DNA from 4 places in the Staphylococcus sp. Z5-21 genome. Region 3 is predicted to be linked to each of the others. Evidence: riboswitches for the same ligand, from Rfam matches in the RefSeq annotation. Region 3 holds a riboswitch; each other region holds the start of a gene.
The links. A riboswitch is a leader RNA that binds a small molecule or an ion and turns the genes downstream of it on or off. The one in region 3 is predicted to bind S-adenosylmethionine.
Positions count from the first base shown of each region.

Region 1: linked by a shared signal. The riboswitch ahead of M1D64_RS01260 (MetQ/NlpA family ABC transporter substrate-binding protein) and the one ahead of M1D64_RS02920 (Na+/H+ antiporter NhaC family protein) in region 3 are both predicted to bind S-adenosylmethionine.
Region 2: linked by a shared signal. The riboswitch ahead of M1D64_RS01475 (aminotransferase class I/II-fold pyridoxal phosphate-dependent enzyme) and the one ahead of M1D64_RS02920 (Na+/H+ antiporter NhaC family protein) in region 3 are both predicted to bind S-adenosylmethionine.
Region 4: linked by a shared signal. The riboswitch ahead of metK (methionine adenosyltransferase) and the one ahead of M1D64_RS02920 (Na+/H+ antiporter NhaC family protein) in region 3 are both predicted to bind S-adenosylmethionine.

Region 1 covers NZ_CP096462.1:280,044-283,261, reverse strand. Annotated here, with positions in the region: gene M1D64_RS01265 (L-lactate dehydrogenase) at 1-844, opposite strand, end outside; gene M1D64_RS01260 (MetQ/NlpA family ABC transporter substrate-binding protein) at 888-1,706, opposite strand; SAM riboswitch class I at 1,796-1,902, opposite strand; gene M1D64_RS01255 (CPBP family intramembrane glutamic endopeptidase) at 2,048-2,803, opposite strand; gene panE (2-dehydropantoate 2-reductase) at 3,017-3,218, shown strand, end outside.
Region 2 covers NZ_CP096462.1:320,766-323,983, forward strand. Annotated here, with positions in the region: gene M1D64_RS01470 (aggregation-promoting factor C-terminal-like domain-containing protein) at 96-842, shown strand; SAM riboswitch class I at 1,104-1,212, shown strand; gene M1D64_RS01475 (aminotransferase class I/II-fold pyridoxal phosphate-dependent enzyme) at 1,269-2,426, shown strand; gene M1D64_RS01480 (D-lactate dehydrogenase) at 2,452-3,218, shown strand, end outside.
Region 3 covers NZ_CP096462.1:629,334-632,551, forward strand. Annotated here, with positions in the region: gene M1D64_RS02910 (SDR family oxidoreductase) at 1-700, shown strand, start outside; gene M1D64_RS02915 (flavin reductase family protein) at 904-1,515, shown strand; SAM riboswitch class I at 1,646-1,746, shown strand; gene M1D64_RS02920 (Na+/H+ antiporter NhaC family protein) at 1,862-3,154, shown strand.
Region 4 covers NZ_CP096462.1:1,021,012-1,024,229, reverse strand. Annotated here, with positions in the region: gene metK (methionine adenosyltransferase) at 1-1,158, opposite strand, end outside; SAM riboswitch class I at 1,269-1,380, opposite strand; gene pckA (phosphoenolpyruvate carboxykinase (ATP)) at 1,547-3,136, shown strand.

The DNA.
Region 1 (3,218 bases), 350 kb from region 3:
ATCTTTGAACAATACCCTTTTTATCTATTAATGTTGGTAAACTAAATGCACCATCTTCTAAGCCATATTCTGCACTCAGGGAAGTCAATGGTGTAATTGTTCTCTGATCCAATGCAATGGACTGTATCAAAAATGATGTCACTTTTGATATCGCTGCGTTGGTCCACCCTTTTTGATAAAAAACATCCATCGACACTTCGTTGATAATGGACGAGATGTGTGACTTATCAATTGCTGGACGATCACTTAATGCCTCAAATTCCGATAGTTCCATACCATGAATATGCACTTTACTCCACACGGGGATTGCATGTTGACCATGTTCCCCAATGACAAAAGCTTCCACATTATTTGGATCAATTTGATAATGATCGGCTATAATTGTTTTAAATCTTGATGTCTCTAGAGCCGTACCCGTACCAATAATTTTATGGGCTGGGTAATCTATTTGATTTGCAAAGTAAACCATAGAATCTACAGGATTAGATATCAGAATCACAACCGCCTCTTGCGTCACTTCAGCTATTTGGGACATTATGCCCTTAATGATGTCGTGATTTCCTTGCGCTAATAAAGTACGGTCACCATTATTTTTATCGGTTGCTTCACTCGCAGCTATGACGATAAAGTCTGCATCCGTTAAGTCTTGATAGACACCGCTACGAATCTTGATATGTGCAGTATTTATCAGTCCTTGCGAGTGACTATGGTCAAGTGCTTCACCACTTGCCACGTCCGCTCTATCATCAATTAAAATAATCTCTGAAAACAAATTCAGTTGCTGTACATCTGTAAGTACTTGCGTACCCACTTTTCCTAAACCAATAATACCTAGCTTAGACATAATCGAATCACCTTCCTCTTCAATCTATATATTACATGATTATTTATTTTTCATACGGAATAACATCTTGTCCATATTTATCAGTTATAAATTTCTTCATCTCTTTAGATTGTAAAACTTTCATAAGTTCTTTGAATTTTTTATCGTTTTTATGTCCTTCTTGTACGGCAACAATATTCGCAAATGGTGATGATTTTCCTTCTATAGCAATTGCATCTTTATGTGGTGTTAGACCATTATCAATCGCATAATTAGAATTCATTATCACTGCTGCGCCTTCTTTACTATTATAAGTTTTAGGTAAGAATTCCGCACCTTGCTTGTTATTAAATTTCAAATCTTTTTTATTTTCTACAATGTCATCAAACTTAGCATCTTCAATACTGACACCTTTTTTAATTTTGATTAAGCCTTTATCAACAAAGAATGACAAGAAACGACCTTCTTCAGCAGGATTGTTTGATACATAAATGGTAGAACCTTTAGGGATATCTTTAATGTCTTTATATTTTTTACTATAAACGCCCATCGGTGTCGTGAACACTTTCCCGGCTTCTTCTATTTTATAATTATGGTCTTTCTTTTCTGCTTTAAGATACGGTGTATGTTGAAATGCATTCGCATCAACATCTCCTTTATCTAATAATTTATTAGGAACCTTATAATCATTAACTGTTTTTATTTTTAAATCATAGCCTTTCTTTTTCATTTCTTCTTTTGCATGTTCAAGTACGACGCCATGGGGGGCTGGCGAAGCAGCAATCGTAATTTCCTTATCCTCTTTTTCACCATTCGATTTACCACATGCTGCTAGTATAATCGTTAACACAAACAATGAACCTAAAATAAACCATTTTCTCATAATACTTTCACTCCTTAAAAATTTGTTTCAACGTACTTATATGTATAAAAAAACTTTCTCTTAATAAATCAAGAGAAAGTTTGCACTTTCTCTCATCTCCAAAAGTTAAATAACTTTTTGTGACTTAGCACCATTTCGAAAAATCGACGGTTGCTGGGTTTCATCGGGCACATCCCTCCACCACTCTTGATAAGAGTCAATCATATGTATGTTTAGTGGTTTAATCCTAGCATTATGCTCAAGATTAGTCAATGAGTTTTTAGAAAATTCTAAACACTAACACGATAAAATATACCTGTCCTTCACAAAGAAGACAGGTATATCACTAAGAATTATGTAAATTACATGATAATCATGAAAATATACGCTAATAAATTATTCAAAGCATGTAACGCAATGGCTACAGCTAAACTACGCTGCGATTTCATATATACATATACAATACCAACTGCTATGGCAAGATACATCACAATTTCTAATGGAGATTTAGCTTCTGTTACATGTAAAGATGCAAACACAATAATTGAAATAACAGACATAACATAGAAATTTAATTTCTTTCCTAATTCGCCAATAATTAAATGTCTAAATAAAAATTCTTCTGTCATTGGTGCAATAATTACAATTGAGAAAAAAGCTAATATGGTTGATACAGGCGTAGCAAACATTTCCTCCACCATTTTGTCATTTTGTGTTTCTTCAAATTTCCAATGTTCTGGTGCGAATGCATTTACTAAATATGGATAAATTTCTTTAAACACTATAATAACGATAAATGTAATGACAATGAGTTTCCAGTGTTGCTTAATATTTTGTAGCCCCTGTTTCCACGATTGTCTAAATGAATGTCTATGGAATAAAATCCATAACGCGAATATAATTATAAAGGCAATCATTTCCATTAATATGCCTGGCGTACCTGAAAAGTTAGCATTAAAGTTAGCGTTATTTTTCCCTTGCGTTTCATTGATTCCGATCATGATTGTTAAGATGACTATAGATAAACAAAAATTACCTATCAAATAAATAAACGGTAGTAGAAAATCTCTCCCTTGTATATCTTTCCACTGATACTTATGATCATTTTTAAACGACATTGGAACCCCTCCATGTTTGTAATTAGTGAACACTTATTACATTGCACAACCTTTATTGATTTCAAACATATATTTAAAAATAAAATATATTGTCCCAACTACATCTATTGAATTATTTGAAAATTATTTTCATATGCGTATATGCCCCTCAAATGTGGTATATATACATCAATTAACAAATCAACACACATAGCGTATAAGGAGTTGTATTCAATGCGTATATTAGTATTAGGTGCTGGCGGTATCGGAGGCTATTTTGGAGGCAGATTAGCCGAAAGCGGACAGAACGTGACATTCTTAGTAAGACCCAAACGCAAGTCATTTTTAGAAAGAAATGGATTAGCCATCCACAGTGAGCAGGGAGATTATCATTTCAATCCTCAACTCATTACAAAAGACGATCGCGTAGCGCCTT
Region 2 (3,218 bases), 310 kb from region 3:
ACATTAAATTTAAAAGATTTCAGCACATACGATAAATAATTTAACGAAAATATAATTTAATTTAAAAAGAAATTAATTGGAGGATTTTTTTTATTATGAAGAAAACAATTTTAGCATCATCATTAGCAGTAGCATTAGGTGTAACAGGATATGCAGCAACAGCTGATCACAATCAAGCGCATGCATCAGAAGAAAATATCGACCAAGCGCATTTAGCTGACTTAGCTCAAAACAACCCAGAGCAATTAAATGAAAAACCATTACACGCTGGTGCGTATAACTATGATTTCGTATTAGGTGGAAACGAATATACTTTCACTTCTGATGGCCAAACTTGGTCATGGAATTATACAACTGCAGGTGCTCAAAGTGCATCTTCTAACACTATCCAAGATGTAACTGCTCAAGCAACTACACACACTAACGAAACTTCAGCTAACGAAGTTCGTACACAACAACAATCAAGCAACACTGAAGTAGCAGCTGTTGAAGCGCCTAAAGCTTCATCTAACACAAACGTTCAAACTGCACAAACAAGTGCTGCAGTAAAAACTTATAAAGCTGCTCAAACTTCAGCTGCTTCAACTGGTGGATCAGTTAAAGCTCAATTCTTAGCTGCTGGTGGTTCAGAAGCTATGTGGAATTCAATCGTTTTACCTGAATCAAGTGGTAATCCAAACGCTGTTAACTCAGCTGGATACAGAGGTTTAGGTCAAACTAAAGAATCATGGGGTACTGGTTCAGTAGCTGATCAAACTAAAGGTATGTTAAACTACGCTAAACAGCGTTATGGTTCAGTAGACGCAGCGTTATCTTTCCGTGCTTCACACGGTTGGTGGTAGGATTTATAGCACTGAACACGCGGTTTGGTGGTATAAATATAAGAGCCTGAGACATAAATTAATGTCTTAGGTTCTTTTTCAATTAGGCAGTAGATGACTGGATTGAAAATACACTTATATCAAGCTTTTTTCAATCCTAGTCATCCTTGCCGGGGTAGGACTACGAAATCTCTATTAGAAAATTTGATTTCTGTCCTACTCCCTTTTTTTGCATTGACATGTTTGAATATTCTGATAAAATTAATAGTAATTTAAAAGCAAAACTTATCCAGAGAAGTTGAGGGAATTGGCCCTGTGAAGCTTCAGCAACAGACTTTGTAAAGAAGTACTGTGCTTCGTCCAACAAGTAACACTACTTGAAAGATAGGTGACATGTAAACTATATGCCACTTTCGTAGGTATATAGTTTTTTTTAGGAGGACTTTGATGGTGATTTCGGATAGATTAGCACAAGTACCAGATAGTTATTTTGCAAAAACGATGGGGCAGCCTGTTGAACATGGGCCGTTACCTTTAATTAATATGGCGGTAGGTATACCAGATGGAGAAACACCAACAGGGATTATTGATTGTTTTACAGATGCATTGCGAGAGCCAAATAATCAAAAGTATGTAGCATTTCATGGTAAAGAGACTTTTAAACAAGCGATTGTAGATTTTTATCAAAGGCAATATGATGTCGTGTTAGATAAAGACGATGAAGTCTGTATTTTGTACGGAACTAAAAATGGTTTGGTAGCTTTACCATCTTGTATTGTTAATCCTGGTGAAAATGTACTACTACCAGATCCAGGTTATACAGATTATAAGGCGGGTGTCTTATTAGCTGATGCACATCCACAACCGCTCGTATTAGAACCACCATATTACTTGCCTCAATGGGATAAAGTGGATAGGGATATATTGAAAAATACGCGATTAGTCTATTTAACGTATCCAAATAATCCTACTGGATCAGTAGCTACACAAGCTGTATTTGATGAGGCTGTAGCGCAATTTAAAGGTACAAAGACTAAAATAGTTCATGATTTTGCGTACAGTGCATTTGGGTTTGATCATAAAAATCCGAGTATTTTACTAACAGAAGGTGCAAAAGATTTAGCGATTGAAGTATTTTCATTATCTAAAGGATATAATATGTCCGGTTTTAGAGTTGGATTTGCAGTAGGCAATAAAGATATCATTCAAGCGTTGAAAAAATATCACACACACACGCATGCGGGTATGTTTGGTGCGTTACAAGATGCAGCGACCTATGCATTGAATCACTATGATGATTTCTTGGACGAACAAAGTAATATTTTCAAACAACGTAGGGATACTTTTGAAGCGAAGTTAAAGGAAGAAAATATTCCATTTGAACCGATGAAAGGTGGTATATTCTTGTGGCTAAAAACGCCGCCAAATTTTGACGGGGAATCATTTGTTGACTATTTATTACAAGAGCAATCCATACTTGTTGCACCGGGTATTCCGTTTGGTGAACATGGTAAAAACTATGTGCGTATATCATTAGCGCTTGATGATGAGCAATTGAAAGTAGCTGCCGAGAGAATCCAATCTCTGAGACATCTGTATGAATAACATTAATTTTAAAGGGGATGCTAACATGACGCGTATAAAACTTTTTGGCGTTAGAAATGAGGATAAAGCTTTCATTGAAGCTTGGTCTAATAAGCATAAAGTAGAAGTCGATTTAGATGAAGATTTATTAACATGTGAAACTGTCTCACGTGTAAAAGGATTTGATGGTGTGTCTATTTCGCAACAAATACCATTGGACGAAACCATTTATAAGCAATTACATGATTTTGGGATTAAACAAATTGCTCAACGTAGTGCTGGCTTTGATATTTATGATTTTGAATTGGCGGAAAAATATAATTTGATTATTAGTAATGTACCTTCTTATTCACCACATTCAATTGCGGAATATACTGTGTCACAAGCACTCAATCTAGTTCGTAATTATAATGACATTCAACAAAAAACTGCTGAATATGATTTTAGGTGGCAACCGGATATATTATCACGTTCTATTAGAGACTTGAAAGTTGCTGTCATTGGAACAGGTCGCATTGGTTCAATTGTTGCTAAGATATTTGCGCAAGGATTTGACGCTGAAGTAACGGCTTATGACATTGCACCTAATGATGATTATAGAAGCTTTTTAACTTATGCAAGTACCATCAATGAAGCAATCCAAAATGCAGATATCGTAACAGTACATATTCCAGCTAGTAAGGAAAATGATTATTTGTTTGATGAAACTTTATTCAATGAATTTAAACCAGGTTCTGTATTTATTAATTGTGCTCGAGGTACAATTGTGAAAACAAGCGCATTAATCGATGCTTTAGATCGAGGTTTGATAAA
Region 3 (3,218 bases):
CAGAGCAGCAGCTATTGCTTACGCTAAGGAAGGCGCTGATGTAGCAATTAATTATCTTCCAGCAGAACAACAAGATGCAGAAGAAGTACAACAAGTCATTGAAGCAGCAGGAAGAAAAGCTGTCTTAATTCCAGGTGACATTAGAGATGAACAATTTAATTACGATTTAGTTGAAACAGCTTACAACGAACTTGGCGGGTTAGACAATGTAACCATTGTCGCCGGTCATCAACAATATAGAGAAAGCATAAAAGGTTTTGACACAGCTTCGTTTTCAGAAACATTTGAGACGAATGTTTATCCAATATTTTGGACAGTTCAAAAAGCAGTAGATTATTTACAAGCTGGTGCAACCATTACGCTGACCTCTTCAGTTCAAGGTTACAATCCAAGCCCAATTTTACATGATTATGCTGCTTCAAAAGCTGCGATTATTTCATTAACGAAAAGTCTATCCGAAGAACTCGGTGCGAAAGGCATTCGTGTGAATTGTGTTGCGCCAGGACCATTTTGGTCACCATTACAAATTTCTGGTGGTCAACCGCAATCTAAAATTCCGAGCTTTGGACAAAAGGAAGTCTTGGGCAGAGCAGGTCAACCTGTAGAATTATCAGGCACATATGTACACTTGGCAGCTGAAGAATCCAGTTATACAACAGGTCAAGTATATGGTGTGACAGGTGGTACTCAGTTAGACTAGGTTATATGAAACGTCACAGCTAATGTGGAGATGATTCAATCACATTAAAGTTGTATCATCTAAACCCTGTGACTTCTAGCTTGATAAGCGAATATTACAATGAGTCATATAGCCGACGTTATATGGGCGAGATTGAGAAATCAAATTCAATGTTTGGTTTCTGTCTCGCTTTTTTATTATTTTTAAAAGGAGTATAAATGTGGATGAAACAATATAACGCAAACACATTAACGAAACAACAGAATTATAAATTACTAAGTGGTAGTGTTATTCCAAGACCAGTTGCATTTGTGACAACACAGGATAAAGATGGGAATTTAAATGCTGCACCGTTCAGTTTTTTTAATGTTGTATGCAGCGCACCTCCTATGATTATGATTTCTACTGCACGTTCACAAGGAAAGCGCAAAGATACATCGTTAAATATTGAAGAAACAGGCTCATTTGTAGTTCATATTACAGATGAAATGACTGTAGAACAAATAAATAAAACGGCTGCACCTATAGACAGAACACTAAATGAATTAGAAAGAACGCAGTTGACATGTGTGAAATCAGAAGTCGTGCCTGTACCAGGTGTGGAACAAGCCAAAATTCGAATGGAATGCAAACTAAATCAAATCGTTACATTAGGCGATGCTCAAGAAGGATCAGATTTAATCATTGGTGAGGTTGTGATGTATCACATTGATGAGGCAGTTTACTTTGATGATAGTAAAATAGATGCACAAGCATTAGCGCCTGTGGCACGTTTAGCTGGAAATGATTATGCTGCATTAGGACAATCATTTACGATTAATCGACCAACAGAGTAATTTATAAATGATAAGACTGAAGTCATTAGCTCATCAGCTAATTGTTAAGATTTGTTAAAGTTTAAGCAAGAATTTAAAACAGTAATTGACGAAACTAATTTAATATTGTACTGTGAAAAATAAATTAAATAACTTATCAAGAGAAGTGGAGGGACTGGCCTGTGGATACTTCGGCAACATGATTATGCGTGTGCCAATTCCAGTAGCATCATTTATGCTAGAAGATAAGAATAAATGTACAAAGTTTACTCTTTCTTCAATTGGAAAGAGTTTTTTATTTGAGTAAGTTTATTTAATGGTAGAAAAATTGATGTTCTGTTTGAACTTAAAGGAAAGTTGGTTTTGTATGGAGGAGACAAAGAAAGGTAATGCATGGGCACTGATACCTTTAATTATTTTTGTGGGTATGTTTTTAGGTGTTGGTATCATTACCGGCGATTTCACTACAATGCCCCTAAATGTTGCGATACTAGTAGCGACAATTGTGGGACTTGTATTAAATAGAAAAGAATCATTTCAAAAGAAAGTTGAAATTTTTACTAAGGGTGCAGGACATTCCAATATTATACTAATGATGCTCATTTTCTTATTAGCAGGAGCGTTTTCGCAAACAACTGAAGATATGGGTGGCGTAAAATCTACAGTGAATTTGGGACTATCTTTGATTCCTGAGAATTTAATCATTGTAGGTTTATTCGTGATATGTATGTTCGTGTCACTTTCTATGGGTACATCCGTGGGCACTGTAGCAGCTATAGCGCCTGTTGGCTTTGGACTAAGCCAAGCAACGGATGTCTCTGCAGCCATCACTATGGCGACGGTCGTAGGTGGGGCGATGTTTGGTGATAATTTATCAATGATTTCAGATACAACGATAGCTGCGGTAAGAACTCAAAAAACAAAAATGAGTGATAAGTTTAAGGTGAACATCAAAATCGTGTTACCTGGTGCCATAATTACTGTCATTGTACTTTGGTTTTTAACAAATGGAGCACAAATTGATGCATCTAAGAGCTACGATTATGATCTTATAAAAGTAGTACCTTATTTATTTGTACTCATACTCGCATTATTCGGCGTCAACGTTATTATTGTACTTATTGGCGGTATTATACTTTCGGCAATTATAGGTTTATTTTATGGTACCTTTGATTGGATTGGGTTATTAAACTCTATTTCTAAAGGGATTATTGGCATGGAGGATATTGCCATTATTGCACTATTAATTGGTGGTCTAGTGGCATTGATACAACACAATGGTGGTATTACATGGTTACTTAATTTTGTGCGTAATAGAGTGAAATCTAAGCGTGGCGCAGAACTAGGAATTGCTGGCTTAGTGAGTGTGGCCGATATTTCAACTGCTAATAATACGATTTCTATATTAATGGCAGGGCCATTAGCTAAAGACATTTCAGATGAATATGGTGTAGATCCGCGTAAATCAGCAAGTATTCTAGATATGTTTGCAAGCTGTTTCCAAGGACTATTACCGTATAGTCCACAGCTTATTGCAGCAGCAGGTGTGGCATCTATATCACCGTTTGAATTGGTACCGTATGCGATTTATCCGATGATATTAGGGATTTGTGGTCTGATTGCTATCGCCTTTAGATTGCCGAGATTGGACAAGAAATAAACCCTAACAATCATGTGAAGTGAATATTTCATATGTATGGATGATTAACAGTCGTCATGCAAAA
Region 4 (3,218 bases), 390 kb from region 3:
TAATTTTTCCCATGGTAATAGCACATCAGTACGTCCAAAATGACCATATGCAGCTGTTTGTTTATAAATTGGATGTTTTAAATCAAGCATTTTAATAATTCCGGCAGGTCTTAAATCAAAATGTTTTCTTACAGCTTCTACTAATTCATATTCACTGACTTTACCAGTACCAAATGTATCTATTGAAATTGAAACCGGTTCAGCAACACCAATCGCATACGCTAATTGTACTTCACATTTTTCAGCCAATTGAGCTGCAACAATATTTTTAGCTACATAACGTGCAGCATATGCAGCTGAGCGGTCAACTTTAGTTGGATCCTTACCACTGAAGCATCCACCACCATGACGTGCATATCCACCATATGTGTCCACGATGATTTTTCGACCTGTTAGTCCTGCATCTCCTTGAGGACCGCCGATTACAAATCTACCAGTTGGGTTAATATAAAATTTCGTCTGTTCATCTAATAATGACTCTGGCACTGTTGGATAAATAACGTGTGTTTTAATATCATCTTTAATTTGATCCAATTCAATATCTTCAGCATGTTGCGTAGATAAAACAATAGTATCTATTCGAACTGGTTTATCTTGTTCATCATATTCAACTGTCACTTGAACCTTTCCATCAGGACGCAAGTATTTTAAAATTTCATCTTTACGTACGTCAGATAAGCGTTTAGCTAACTGATGTGATAAGAAAATGGGTAACGGCATATACGTATCTGTTTCATTAGTTGCATAACCAAACATCAAGCCTTGATCTCCTGCACCCGTAGCTTCAATTTCCGCTTCAGAAGCTTCGTCGCGATATTCTAAAGCTGTATCTACACCTTGTGCGATGTCAGAAGATTGTTCGTCAATTGCTGTTAATACAGCCATCGTTTGGCTGTCATAACCGAATTTCGCACGTGTGTAACCTATTTCTTTAATTGTTTCTCTAACTACTTTTGGTATATCAACATAAGTTGTTGTTGAAATTTCTCCTGAAATTAAAGCCATACCTGTGGTTACAGTCGTTTCACAAGCCACACGTGCATTTGGGTCATCTTTTAAAATTTCATCTAAAATCGCATCCGATACTTGGTCAGCAATCTTGTCCGGATGCCCTTCTGTTACAGATTCTGAAGTAAACAATCTTTTATTATATGTCATAATTTGCTCCTTTAGTTTTAAATTACGAAAATTCTCTCTCTGTTGAGCTCATTAAAAAAGGCCTTCTACACTATAGTAAATAGAGAGAAGGCCCTTTATACGTCCATTCGCTCTTATCGTTCAGACGCTATTTGTCTGCAAACGGTTTGGCACCTTTCTTCAATTAAGAAGAGGTTGCTGGGCTTCATTGGGTCCATGTCCCTCCGCCACTCAGGATAAGAGAATCCGTTAATCTATATAGTACCTAATCTAACATATAATGTCAATTTTACATTTATTAATATTTATTTAAAATTCCTTTGAAATTGGTGTGGACTATTAATCTATATATGTTATACTCTGTAATTGTAAAGGCTTACATCAACTAAATAGCGTGGAGGGATCAAGTATGGCGGTAGATACATACACTTATACAAGCAAAATTGAAAGCATTTTAGACAAGCAATCTTCATTATTTCAATTATCTACAACTCAGTTGTATAATAAAATTTTAGAAAATAATGAAGGCGAACTAACGGAATTAGGCGCCATCAATGCAAAAACTGGTAAATATACTGGTCGTTCACCAAAAGATAAGTTTATTGTCACTGAGCCATCTTATAGAGATGACATCGATTGGGGCAACATAAACCAACCTATCGAAGAAGAAAAATTTCTAAATTTATATGATAAAGTATTAAACTATCTTGATAAGAAAGATGAGCTTTATGTTTTTAACGGTTATGCAGGTAGCGATGAAGATTCACAGTTAAAACTCACTGTTGTTAATGAATTGGCTTGGCATAATTTGTTCGCTCAAAACATGTTCATCCGTCCAAGTACAAATGAAGAAGCTCAAGAAATCAAACCAAACTTCACTATTATTTCTGGACCTCACTTCAAAGCAGACCCATCCATAGATGGTACAAATTCAGAAACCTTCATTATCACATCATTTAAACATAAAGTAATCCTAATAGGTGGAACTGAATATGCTGGTGAAATGAAAAAAGGAATCTTCTCCGTAATGAACTACTTACTACCTAAAGATGACATTATGAGTATGCATTGTTCAGCAAATGTTGGCGAAAAAGGCGACGTAGCTCTATTCTTTGGTTTATCAGGTACTGGAAAGACAACACTTTCTGCTGACCCTACACGTAAACTCATCGGTGATGATGAGCATGGATGGAATAATAACGGTATCTTCAACATCGAAGGTGGCTGTTACGCAAAAGCAATTAATCTATCACAGAAAAAAGAACCACAAATTTATGATGCTATTAAATACGGAACAATTCTAGAAAACGTTGTTGTTGATGAAGAAGGCGATGTTGATTTTGACGACAAGCAATACACGGAAAATACTAGAGCTGCATACCCTATTCACCACATTGATAATATTGTGACACCATCTAAAGCAGCGCATCCTAATACAATTATTTTCTTAACTGCAGATGCATTTGGTGTATTACCACCTATTTCAAAATTAACCAAAGACCAAGCGATGTATCATTTTTTAAGTGGTTTCACTGCTAAATTAGCTGGAACAGAACGAGGCGTTACTGAGCCTGAACCATCATTCTCTACTTGTTTTGGTTCCCCATTCTTACCATTAAACGCTAAAGTTTATGCTGATTTATTAGGTAACTTAATAGATAAACATGGCGTTGATGTTTACTTAGTTAACACGGGTTGGACTGGCGGAAAGTATGGCGTTGGACGTCGTATTAGCCTAAATTATACAAGACAAATGGTTAATCAAGCCATTACAGGTAAATTGAGAGATGCAGAATATGTGAAAGATGATATGTTCGGATTAGATATTCCTGTTGAAGTAGAAGATGTCCCTCAAACATTGCTCAATCCTATCAATGCTTGGAGTAAGCCAGAAGCATACAGAACACAAGCTCAAGATTTAATTAATCGTTTTAAATCTAATTTTGAAAAATTTGGAGAAGATGTTGACGAATTAGCCGTCAATGGCGGATTTGAATAATTTAAAATATTAGAAAAGTAGCCATGTAGTCTTCTATTACAATAGAAAACTACATGGCTACTTTTTATTTGTAAATACTTTA